DNA from 3 places in the Streptomyces sp. NPDC058701 genome. Region 2 is predicted to be linked to each of the others. Evidence: riboswitches for the same ligand, from Rfam matches in the RefSeq annotation. Region 2 holds a riboswitch; each other region holds the start of a gene.

Region 1 (3,264 bases), on a different contig from region 2:
GATCTGCTCGATGACGGCGAGGACGGCCTTCTCGACACCCTTGCCGAAGTAACGGTTGGGGTCACCGTCACGGAGCTCGATGGCCTCGAATGCACCGGTGGAGGCGCCGGACGGGACGGCAGCACGGCCGGTGCTGCCATCGTCGAGGCCCACCTCGACCTCGACCGTGGGGTTGCCTCGGGAGTCCAGGATTTCCCGGGCTACGACGACGTCGATGGACGGCACGAGCATCTCCTTCTGGGATGTGACGCTGGGTGTGCGGTGGCGTGTCAGGCCGTGGGATGGCCTTGCCGCCTAGAGCCTAACCGGATCCGGGCAGGAGGCCGGACGACCGCCCGGGTCCTGGGACGAAAAAGGGCCCGAATACCCCTCTTCCAGGACATAGACCTCTGGAACAGCCCGTCGTCGGCGCACACGCCACCGCCCGGCGCGCGGGGGAGGCGCGCCGGGCGATGGGGACCCTGCGTGGTTCAGCGGGTGGAGCGCGGGGGCTCCGGCGGCGGCTGCCGCGGGGTTCAGCTGAGGTCGAGCTTCTGGCCCGGGAAGATCAGGTCGGCGTCCGAGACGATGTCCTTGTTAAGCTCGAAGACCTTCTCCCAGCCGCCCTGGACGTTGTTGGCCTCGGCGATGGTGCCCAGCGTGTCACCGGACTTGACCTCGTACGAGCCGTTGCCGGTCTTCGGGGCCTGGGCCTTCGGCTTGGCGACCGGGGCCGGGGCCTCGGAGCGCTCGGAGCGCGTCGTCGGGGCCTGGGACCGCTTGGTCTCGGCCTTCGGCGCGGTCTTCTTGACCTCGGCCTTCGGCGCGGCCTTCTTGGTCTCGGTCTTCTTGGTCTGCTTCTGGGTCTCCGTCGAGCCGCCACCGGCGTAGGAGGAGTTCGACAGGCCCACGCCGCAGGACGGCCAGGCACCCTTGCCCTGGCCCTTGAGGACCTTCTCCGCGATGGCTATCTGCTGCGACTTGGTGGCCTGGTTGGCCTGGGCGGCGTACGTCTTGCCACCGAACGCGGCCCACGTGGAGGACGAGAACTGCAGTCCGCCGTAGTAGCCGTTGCCCGTGTTGATGGACCAGTTGCCGCCCGCCTCGCACTGCGCGACCTTGTCCCACTCGGACGCGGTGGCGGCGCTGGCGGTGCCGGCGGCCATCAGGGGTGCGGCCACGGCCACACCGGCGACACCGGCGAGCGTGACGATGCGGACGGCCTTGGAACCGCGGCGGTGCTTGCCCTTGCCGGAAAGCAGCATGGAGTTTCTCCTCACCGACGCCTACGAGGTGAGCTGTCGGGTTCGGGCGAGTGAGTTGCCCGGCCGTGCGACCTTGCGCACGTCTTAACCCCTAGCCGGTGGCGTGACCGTCTCTCAACGGCCGCTCCCGGCGCCTACCTTGGTTCCCCCGCTCCTGCCTTCGGCGCTTGCGCGACGACTGTTCCCCCCGTCCGCCGGCAGGATTCGGCGATGCGGTCGAAGGAGCCCGCGGTGGCGGGCGATTCAGAAGGTAGACGGCTCCCTCCCCGATGTTCAACGCGCGACATCGGGGAGAAACGCCCCTACTTGCGTCCTTCCCGGGAGCGTTTGCGCAGGTGAGGAAGGGGTTTGCGCGAGCTCCGGGGCAGGACACGCCAGTTGACCGGAAGAGACACATGTCTCACTTACAGAAAACGGACAATCAATCCTTTAAAGGGTGCCCGAAGTGCCCCTATTCCGCGGTTAGATCCAGGTTCTGGCCGGGCTTGATCAGGTTGGCGTCCTCGCCGATGACCTGCTCGTTGGCGGCGTAGAGCGCGTTCCAGCCGCCCTTGAGTCCCTTGGCGTCCGCGATGGCGGTCAGGCTGTCGCCCGACTTCACGGTGTACGAGGGCCCCGACGCGGCATCAGACGCTCCGGACGCCTCGACGGCGGGCGCTCCGCGGTGCTTGCCGTTCCCCTCCGCCGGAAGGGCGGGCAGGGCCGACGGGTCGGCGGAGGCGCCCGGGGCGGTCTGGGGCGTCGGGCCGGTGGACGGCCCGGCAGCGGGGCTCGTGGACGCGCCCGGGCCGGACGGGGCCGTCGGGCCGGTCGGGGTGACCGGAGCGGTGGGGTCGACGGGGGCCGTCGGGTCCACCGGGGACGTCGGGTCGGCGGGGGTCGCGCCGGGGCCGCCGGGCGTCACGGGGGCCGTCGGGTCCACCGGGGCCGTCGTCGGGTCGTCCGGCGCCGGCATGACGGGGAGTCCGCCGGGCGGCGCGAGCGGGCCGTCGGGGATGGTGAACGCCGGGGTGTCCGAGGGGGTCGGGGTCGGTGCCCCGAAGTCCCGGGCGGGGTCGGACCCGTGGACGGGCACCTCGGCGTCGGGGCGGTTCGGCGTCGGCGACGCGGTCCCGGCGGGGCCGGGCAGGCCCGGATCCACCTCCGCGGCGGGGCCCTGCTGGGCCAGCCCGGCGGACGCCGCGCACAGCGGCCACGCCTGCGGCCCCTGGGAGGCCAGCACCCGCTCGGCGACGGCGATCTGCTGGGACCGGCTCGCGAGGTCGGGCCGCTCGGCGAAGTCGAGCCCGCCGGCGCCGCGCCACTGGTCCTGGGTGAACTGCAGCCCGCCGTACGCGCCGCCGCCGGAGTTGGCGCTCCAGCTCCCGCCGCTCTCGCACTCGGCGACCCTGTCCCACGTGGAGGTGTCGGCGGCCGTGGCGTTGGTGGCCGCGAGCAGCGGCAGGGCCAGCGCTGAGCCAGTGACTCCGGCTGTGACGACCAGCGCGGGGACCTGGCGGGGGCGTCTGTGGCGGCCGTTCCCGGAACGCATGTAGGTGCACCTTTCGCATAACGGCGGGGTAACGGCAGAACTTAGCGGCCTTTGAGCGATTGTCACAAGTTCCGACCACAGTCGACTAAACGTCAGGCGTTCCTCCGATGTTTGGGGCTGCGAAGCGGACCGGAAGCGTGCGCAGGCCACGCATGATCAATCCGCCGCGCCAGCGCAGCTCCTCGGGCGGAACGGCGAGTTCCAGGTCCGGCAGACGCGTCAGCAAAGTCGCAAGCGCGGTCTGACCCTCCAGCCGGGCGAGCGGAGCACCCAGGCAGTAGTGGATGCCGTGGCCGTACCCGAGGTGCTGGTTGTCGGTGCGCGAGAGGTCGAGGGCGTCCGGATCGGCGAAGCGGTCGGGGTCCCGGTCGGCGGCCGCCAGGACGACGAGCACCGGGTCCCCGGCCGCCACCGGCCGGCCTCCGAGCGTCAGCGCCTCGGTGGCGAACCGCCAGGTGGCGAGCTCCACGGGGCCGTCGTAGCGCAGCA
Region 2 (3,264 bases):
GACGGCCGCGGCGCGACCTCCCCGCGCGACGCGTTGCGGCCGCCGGATTCAGCCCGGCCGGGAATTCGACGGCGCCGCGGGAATTCGACCGCAGGCCGAAAAAGCACCGCGCGGGAATTCCGGCAGCGGCGCGCGGATACCCGTCCTTTGTATACGGCGCCTGTTAATGACGGCCGCTCGACATGTTTACGGCAGGTTGCGAAGTCCTCACGGCGGCCCGCGGCCGGTGCGCCGCGGAGGCACGGTCCGCGTGCATCGCGGTCAGGGCGCGCGCCCGCTCCGCGTCCCCGCGGGCCACCGCGTCCACGATCGCGCCGTGCTCCGCCCAGGACTCCACGGGCCGGGCCGGGGCCTCCACCACGTACATCCACGCGACCTTGTGCCGCATCTGCGTGAGCAGGGCGATCAGCCCCGGGCTCCCCGAGGCCTGGGCCAGCGTCTCGTGGAACCAGCCGCCCAGGGACCGCAGGTCCTCCCCCTGCCCCCTCCTGGCCCGTTCCTGGCCCAGCCTGACCAGCCCGCGGAGCACCTTCAGGTGGGCTTCGGTGCGCCGCCGCGCGGCCCGGGCGGCCGCGAGGGGCTCCAGCAGCATCCGCAGCTCCAGGAGGTCGGCCGCCTCCTGCCCGGTCGGCTCGGCGACGCAGGCGCCCGCGTGCCGCCGCGTGGTCACGAACCCCTCCGACTCCAGGGTCCGCAGCGCCTCGCGGACCGGGACGCGCGAGACCCCGTACCGGCGGGCGAGGACCTCCTCGGTGAGTCTGCTGCCCGGCTCGAAGACCCCGGAGACGATGTCGTCGCGAATTGCCATGCATACCGCGTGCGCAGGAATACGCAAGACCGAACCTCCGCCTATTTCCGACTGCCGTGCCAGAGTGTGCTGCGACTCTATTGCAACACACGATAATTTCCGAGAGCGGCCGGAAAAGCGAAACATTCGCAAAAGACCCCGGCTCGCGGTGCGAGCCGGGGTCTTTGGTGAAGCGTGGGTCGTGCGCGGGGTCGTACGGGTCAGAGGCTGACGCCGTGCGAGCGCAGGTACGAGACCGGGTCGATGTCCGAGCCGTAGTCGGCGCCGGTGCGGGCCTCGAAGTGCAGGTGCGGGCCGCTGGAGTTGCCGGTGGAGCCCGACAGGCCGATCTGCTGGCCCGGGGTGACCTGCTGGCCGACGGAGACGCTCAGCGAGGACAGGTGCCCGTACTGGGTGAACGTGCCGTCGTTGTGCTTGATGACGACGTTGTTGCCGTACGCGCCGCCCCAGCCGGCCTCGACGACGGTGCCCGCGCCCACGGCGTGGACCGAGGTGCCGGAGGCCGCGCGGAAGTCGATGCCGGTGTGGCTGCCGGAGGACCACATGCCGCCACCGGCGTGGTAGTGGGTGCTGATGCCGCCGCTGACGGGCGCGACGAAGGTGTTGAGGCGCTTGCGCTCCTCCTCGCGGGCGGCGCGCTCTGCCGCGTCCCGCTCCGCCTTCGCCTTGGCCTCGGCGAGGCGCTTGGCCTCGGCGGCACGCTGCTTGGCGTCGGCCTCGGCCTGGGCCTTGGCGGCCGCGCGCTCGGCGGCGCGCTGCTGCGACTCGGCCTGGTCCTGGATGTCATCCGCGAGCTCGCCGCCGACGACGACCGCGTCGTATCCGGCGTCGGGGACGGAGTGCCCGGTGTTGTTGTCCGCGGCGAAGGCCGGGCCTGCGAGGGAACCGACGACGCCCGTGGTGGCGAGGGCGGCTATACCGGCGTAGCCGGCGGTCTTGCGGCTCAGACGGCTGGAACCGCGGTGCTTGCCGGAGCCGGCGGTACGACTGCCAAACGCCATGAAGAGGTTGATCCTTTCCTTCCCTCTCGCCTACCGGGTTAGCTGACGGGTTCGGAGCAGGAAGGTCTCCTACGGGCTTCCTCTTGCGAGGCGGCCCGATTCACCCCAGGGACTGATGTGGGTCCCCGGCTCCCCAGGCTCGCGCCTGACGGGGACTCGGCGATCGCTGTCCGGTGCCGCGGGTGCGGCGGGCACAACTGACGAACAGCACGGCTGACGCTAGGCGGATCATCAGTCGATCGCCAAACAGACGAGCCCTTTTGTTGCGTACGCCACACCGCATATAAGCAACCTCACCACTAAAGAGACAAAAGGGGCCCTGACGGACAAGCCGCCAGAGCCCCCGTGTTCCGGACGTCAGTTGGTGACGACGCTGACGTCACCGATCCCGAGCGCCCGCACCGGCTCCTCGATCTGCGACGCGTCGCCCACCAGCACCGTGACCAGCCGGTTCGCCGGGAAGGCGCTCACGACCGCCGAAGTGGCCTCCACCGTGCCGGTCTCGGCGAGCCGGGCGTACAACTGCGCCTGGTAGTCGTCCGGCAGCTCCTGCTCCACCTGGTCCGCGAGGGTGCCGGCCACCGAGGCGGCCGTCTCGAACTTCAGCGGCGCCACGCCCACCAAGTTCTGCACCGCGACGTCCCGTTCGGCGTCGGTCAGCCCGCCCTCCGCGAGGGTGCGCAACACCTTCCAGAGGTCCTCCAGCGCCGGGCCCGTGTTCGGCGTGTCCACCGAGCCGCTGATGGCCAGCATCGAGGCGCCCTTGCCGTCGGCGGTGGACCGCAGCACCTGGCCGAAGGCGCGCACGCCGTAGGTGTACCCCTTCTCCTCGCGCAGCACCTTGTCCAGACGGGAGGTCAGGGTGCCGCCGAGGCAGTACGTGCCGAGCACCTGGGGCGCCCAGACGCGGTCGTGCCGGTCCGGTCCGATCCGGCCGATCAGCAGCTGCGTCTGGACCGCGCCCGGCCGGTCCACGATGACGACGCGGCCGGTGTCGTCGGCGGTCACCGGCGGCACGGGCCGGGGCGCGGCGGAGTTGCCCGTCCAGGTACCCAGGGTGTCGGCCAGGACGGCGTCCAGGTCGATCCCGGTCAGGTCGCCGACGACGACCGCGGTGGCCGTGGCGGGGCGTACGTGGGCGTCGTAGAAGGCGCGTACGGCCGCGGCGTCGATCCGGGCCACCGTCTCCTCGGAGCCCTGGCGTGGGCGGGACATCCGCAGGGAGGCCGGGAAGAGCTCCTTGGAGAGCTGCATGGCGGCGCGGCGCTGCGGGTTGGCCAGCTCGTGCGGGATCTCGTCGAGCCGGTTGCGCACCAGGCGTTCGACTTCGGCGTCGGCGAACGCGGGCGCGCGCAGCGCCTCGGCGAGCAGGCCGAGCGCCTTGTGCAGGCGCGAGGCGGGGACCTCCAGGGAGACCCGCAGGCCCGGGTGGTCGGCGTGGGCGTCGAGGGTGGC
Region 3 (3,264 bases), on a different contig from region 2:
CCACGATCTGGTCGAGGAGCCGGCCGCGTACGGCCAGGTTCGCGTATCGGAAGTCGTGCTCGTCACGTCGATCGGCCAGGAGCACGGCGAGCCGGTCCGCCCAGCCGAGAAACGAACCCCCCGGTCCCGGGTCCCCCACACCCTCGGTGAAGCTGTCCCCGATCGCCGCGTACGAGCCGATGGTCTTGAGTGTCGTCGTCGTCGCTGCCACGACGCACCATCCTTCACCCCCGCGGGCAACCTACGCCAACGTAAGCAGGGGTTAACGGACCGTGATCTGTACCACGTGCGGGATAAGGAATAAGTACGCGTCAGGCCGGGACCCCCCTCGGGTCCCGGCCTGACGCGTGTCCCTGCCGCGGCGGATGCCGCCGGACGTCTCACCGTCAGACGGTGGCGCCCTTCGAGCGGAGGTAGGCCACCGGGTTGATGTCGGAGCCGTAGGACGGGCCCGTGCGGATCTCGAAGTGCAGGTGCGGGCCGGAGGAGTTGCCGGTGGAGCCGGAGAGGCCGATGCGCTGGCCGGCGGTCACGCTCTGGCCGGCGGAGACGGACAGCGAGGAGAGGTGGCCGTACTGCGAGTACTTGCCGTCCGCGTGCCGGATCACGACCTCGTTGCCGTACGAACCGCCCCAGCCCGCGGAGACGACGGTGCCCGCGCCGACGGCCTTGACGGTGGTGCCGGAGCTCGCGATGAAGTCGACTCCGGTGTGGTAACCCGAGGACCACATGGCGCCACTCGCCCTGTACTGGGTGGAGACCCCGCCGCCGACGGGGGCCACGAAGCCGGCGCCGGAGGGCGCCGCCGCGCCGGCGGAGGTCTCGCCGCCGCCCTGCGCCTTCTGCTTGGCCTTGGGCTGCGTCTTCTTGGCGGGGGCGTCCTGCTCCCCCGAGGCGGCCTTGCCGGAGACCGGGGCCTCGGCCGGCTTCTGCTTCTTCTGGACCGGCTTCTCCGCCGGGGCCGGGGCCGGAGCCGGGGCGGCGGCGCTCGGAGCGGGGGCGCCCTTCGCGCCGAGCGTCAGCTTGAGGCCCGGGTGGATCAGCGAGGGGTCGGCGCCGACGGCCTCGCGGTTGTCGGCGTACAACTGCTCCCAGCCGCCGGCCAGGTCGCGCTGCGCGGCGATCTTGGAGAGGTAGTCGCCGGACACGACCGTGTACACGACCGGCGCGGCGGCCGGGGCGGCGACCGGTGCGGCCTGCAGCGCTACCGGCAGCTGCGGGGCCACGGCGGGCACGCTGGCCGGCGCGGCGGCCGGGGCTCCGGACGCCTGGGCGCCGGTGGCGCCCATCAGCGGCAGCGCGAGGGCCGCGCCACCGGTGCCGGCGACGGCGAAACCGCGGGAGATGGAAAGGGACTTGGGACGGCGGTGCTTACCCTTTGCGGGCATGGCGGTTTCCTCTCCGTCGCCTGCGAGGTGAGCTGTCGGGTTCGGACTGGAGATGTCCGGCCGCACACGTATGGGCACATGTACGGCTTCACCCCGAGCCGTCCCGATATGAAGACTCGGGACGGCGGCTTACCTGGTTCCCCCGCTCCTGCCGCGCGTGAATAGTCGGGTGCGGTTTTCCGGGTGGCGGCAGGATTCGGCGGTCCGCCCGGATCGATCGCGAAGGTAATCGAGTCGGGCCGCACGGAACAAGCCGCGAATTACCTGACGGAATCCCAGAGGTGAGGGATCGACGGAATTCCGGTCACCCTGCGTCCATTCCGGACCACCAACATCCGGTCTGGCTGGGCCATTCGGCTTTCGCGATCAGGCACTCACGGTCACCGTATGATCTGGCTCACGGACGGGCGCCCGATCTCGCCTCCGGATATGGCAAGTTGCTGCCAAGTAGTGCAATTCGGACACCCTACGACGACGCGGAGGAGTTCACGTGACCCAGCAGATACCCCCGACCCCGACCGGGCGGTCGCAGCCGGAGCCGAACCTGACCGGAGTGCGGAACTTCCGCGACGTGGGCGGTCTGCCGACGCGGGACGGACGGAGGGTCAGGCCGGGACGACTCTTCCGAAGCGGACATCTCGCACATGCCACCGAAACCGATGCAGAGTTCCTCAACTCGCTCGGACTCCACACCGTCTTCGATTTCCGCAACGACGCCGACCACGCCCTGGAAGGGCCGGACGTGGAGCTCCCCGGCGTGCGGAACGTCAACATCCCGCTCTCGGATCCGGCCGACGGCCGGGAGTTCTGGAAGATGGTCCGCGACGGCGATCTGGACCAGCTCCGCGGACTCCTGGGCGACGGGAGGGGCGCCGCCAGGATGGCGAACTCGTACCGCTCGATCATCGCGAACCGCACCGCCGAGCACAGCCTGGTCCTGCACGCGCTCGCCGGGGACAGCGTCCCCGCGCTCATGCACTGCGCGGCCGGCAAGGACCGGGCCGGCCTGTCCGTCGCCGTCACCCTGCTCGCCCTCGGAGTCGAGCGCGAGGCGATCGTGGCGGACTACCTGGAGTCCAACGCTCCGCACCGCCGCTACCGGCTGCGCCGCGGCAGCGACGCCCCCGAGGCCCGCTCCGCCGAGGTCATGGAGCTGCTGTCCCCGCTGTTCGACGCCCGCGCCGCGTACCTGACGGCGGCGTTCGACACCATCGACGAGACCTGGGGCGGGGTGGACGCCTACCTGGCCGAGGGCCTCGGGCTGGCGCCCGAGACCCTCGCACGGCTCCGGGCGGGACTGCTGGACTGACCCGCCGGGGCGGGCCGTCGGCGGTCAGCGGTTGCCGACGGCCTGCTTCACCAGCGTCCGGCCGAAGTCCCACATCAGCCCGGACCCGCCGTGCGCCTCGTCCATCACCTCGCGGAAGGCACCGACGAACCGGTCGACGTCGGCCTCGTCCACGACGAGCGGCGGGATGAGTTTGATCACTTCCAGGTGGTCGCCGGACACCTGGGTGAGGATGCGGTGCTTCTGCAGCAGCGGCACCACGACCATCTGCGCGAAGAGCCCCTTGCGGGCCGCCTGGAGCATCGTCCACCGGCTGCGCAGCCCCAGCGACGACGGCCGGCCGAACTCGATGCCGATCATCAGCCCGCGCCCCCGCACCTCGTGCAGCAGCTCGTACTCGTCCACGAGGGCCGCCAGCCGCCCGCGCAGCAGGTCGCCCGTGGTCCGCGCGTGCGCGACGACCTCCTCGTCCTCCATGACGGAGAGCACCGCAAGCCCGGCCGCCATCGCCTGCGCGTTGGAACCGAAGCTCGCGGAGTGGACGAGCACCCGGTCCATGGACGAGTAGACGCGTCTGAAGATCCAGTC

The links. Region 2 has a riboswitch for cyclic di-AMP ahead of ACFWW8_RS21755 (M23 family metallopeptidase). Riboswitches for the same ligand answer to the same signal wherever they lie in the genome.
Region 1: linked by a shared signal. The riboswitch ahead of ACFWW8_RS18285 (transglycosylase family protein) and the one ahead of ACFWW8_RS21755 (M23 family metallopeptidase) in region 2 are both predicted to bind cyclic di-AMP.
Region 3: linked by a shared signal. The riboswitch ahead of ACFWW8_RS07630 (LysM peptidoglycan-binding domain-containing M23 family metallopeptidase) and the one ahead of ACFWW8_RS21755 (M23 family metallopeptidase) in region 2 are both predicted to bind cyclic di-AMP.

What each region holds. Positions count from the first base shown of each region.
Region 1 is NZ_JBHXSY010000015.1:23,540-26,803, forward strand. It holds gene eno (phosphopyruvate hydratase) at 1-231, opposite strand, end outside; gene ACFWW8_RS18285 (transglycosylase family protein) at 516-1,244, opposite strand; cyclic di-AMP (ydaO/yuaA leader) riboswitch at 1,248-1,420, opposite strand; gene ACFWW8_RS18290 (transglycosylase family protein) at 1,696-2,775, opposite strand; gene ACFWW8_RS18295 (cytochrome P450) at 2,861-3,264, opposite strand, start outside.
Region 2 is NZ_JBHXSY010000020.1:5,394-8,657, forward strand. It holds gene ACFWW8_RS21750 (GntR family transcriptional regulator) at 164-835, opposite strand; gene ACFWW8_RS21755 (M23 family metallopeptidase) at 1,009-1,809, opposite strand; cyclic di-AMP (ydaO/yuaA leader) riboswitch at 1,822-1,981, opposite strand; gene ACFWW8_RS21760 (M16 family metallopeptidase) at 2,167-3,264, opposite strand, start outside.
Region 3 is NZ_JBHXSY010000005.1:271,054-274,317, reverse strand. It holds gene ACFWW8_RS07635 (SGNH/GDSL hydrolase family protein) at 1-211, opposite strand, end outside; gene ACFWW8_RS07630 (LysM peptidoglycan-binding domain-containing M23 family metallopeptidase) at 387-1,388, opposite strand; cyclic di-AMP (ydaO/yuaA leader) riboswitch at 1,391-1,566, opposite strand; gene ACFWW8_RS07625 (tyrosine-protein phosphatase) at 1,879-2,697, shown strand; gene ACFWW8_RS07620 (aspartate aminotransferase family protein) at 2,722-3,264, opposite strand, start outside.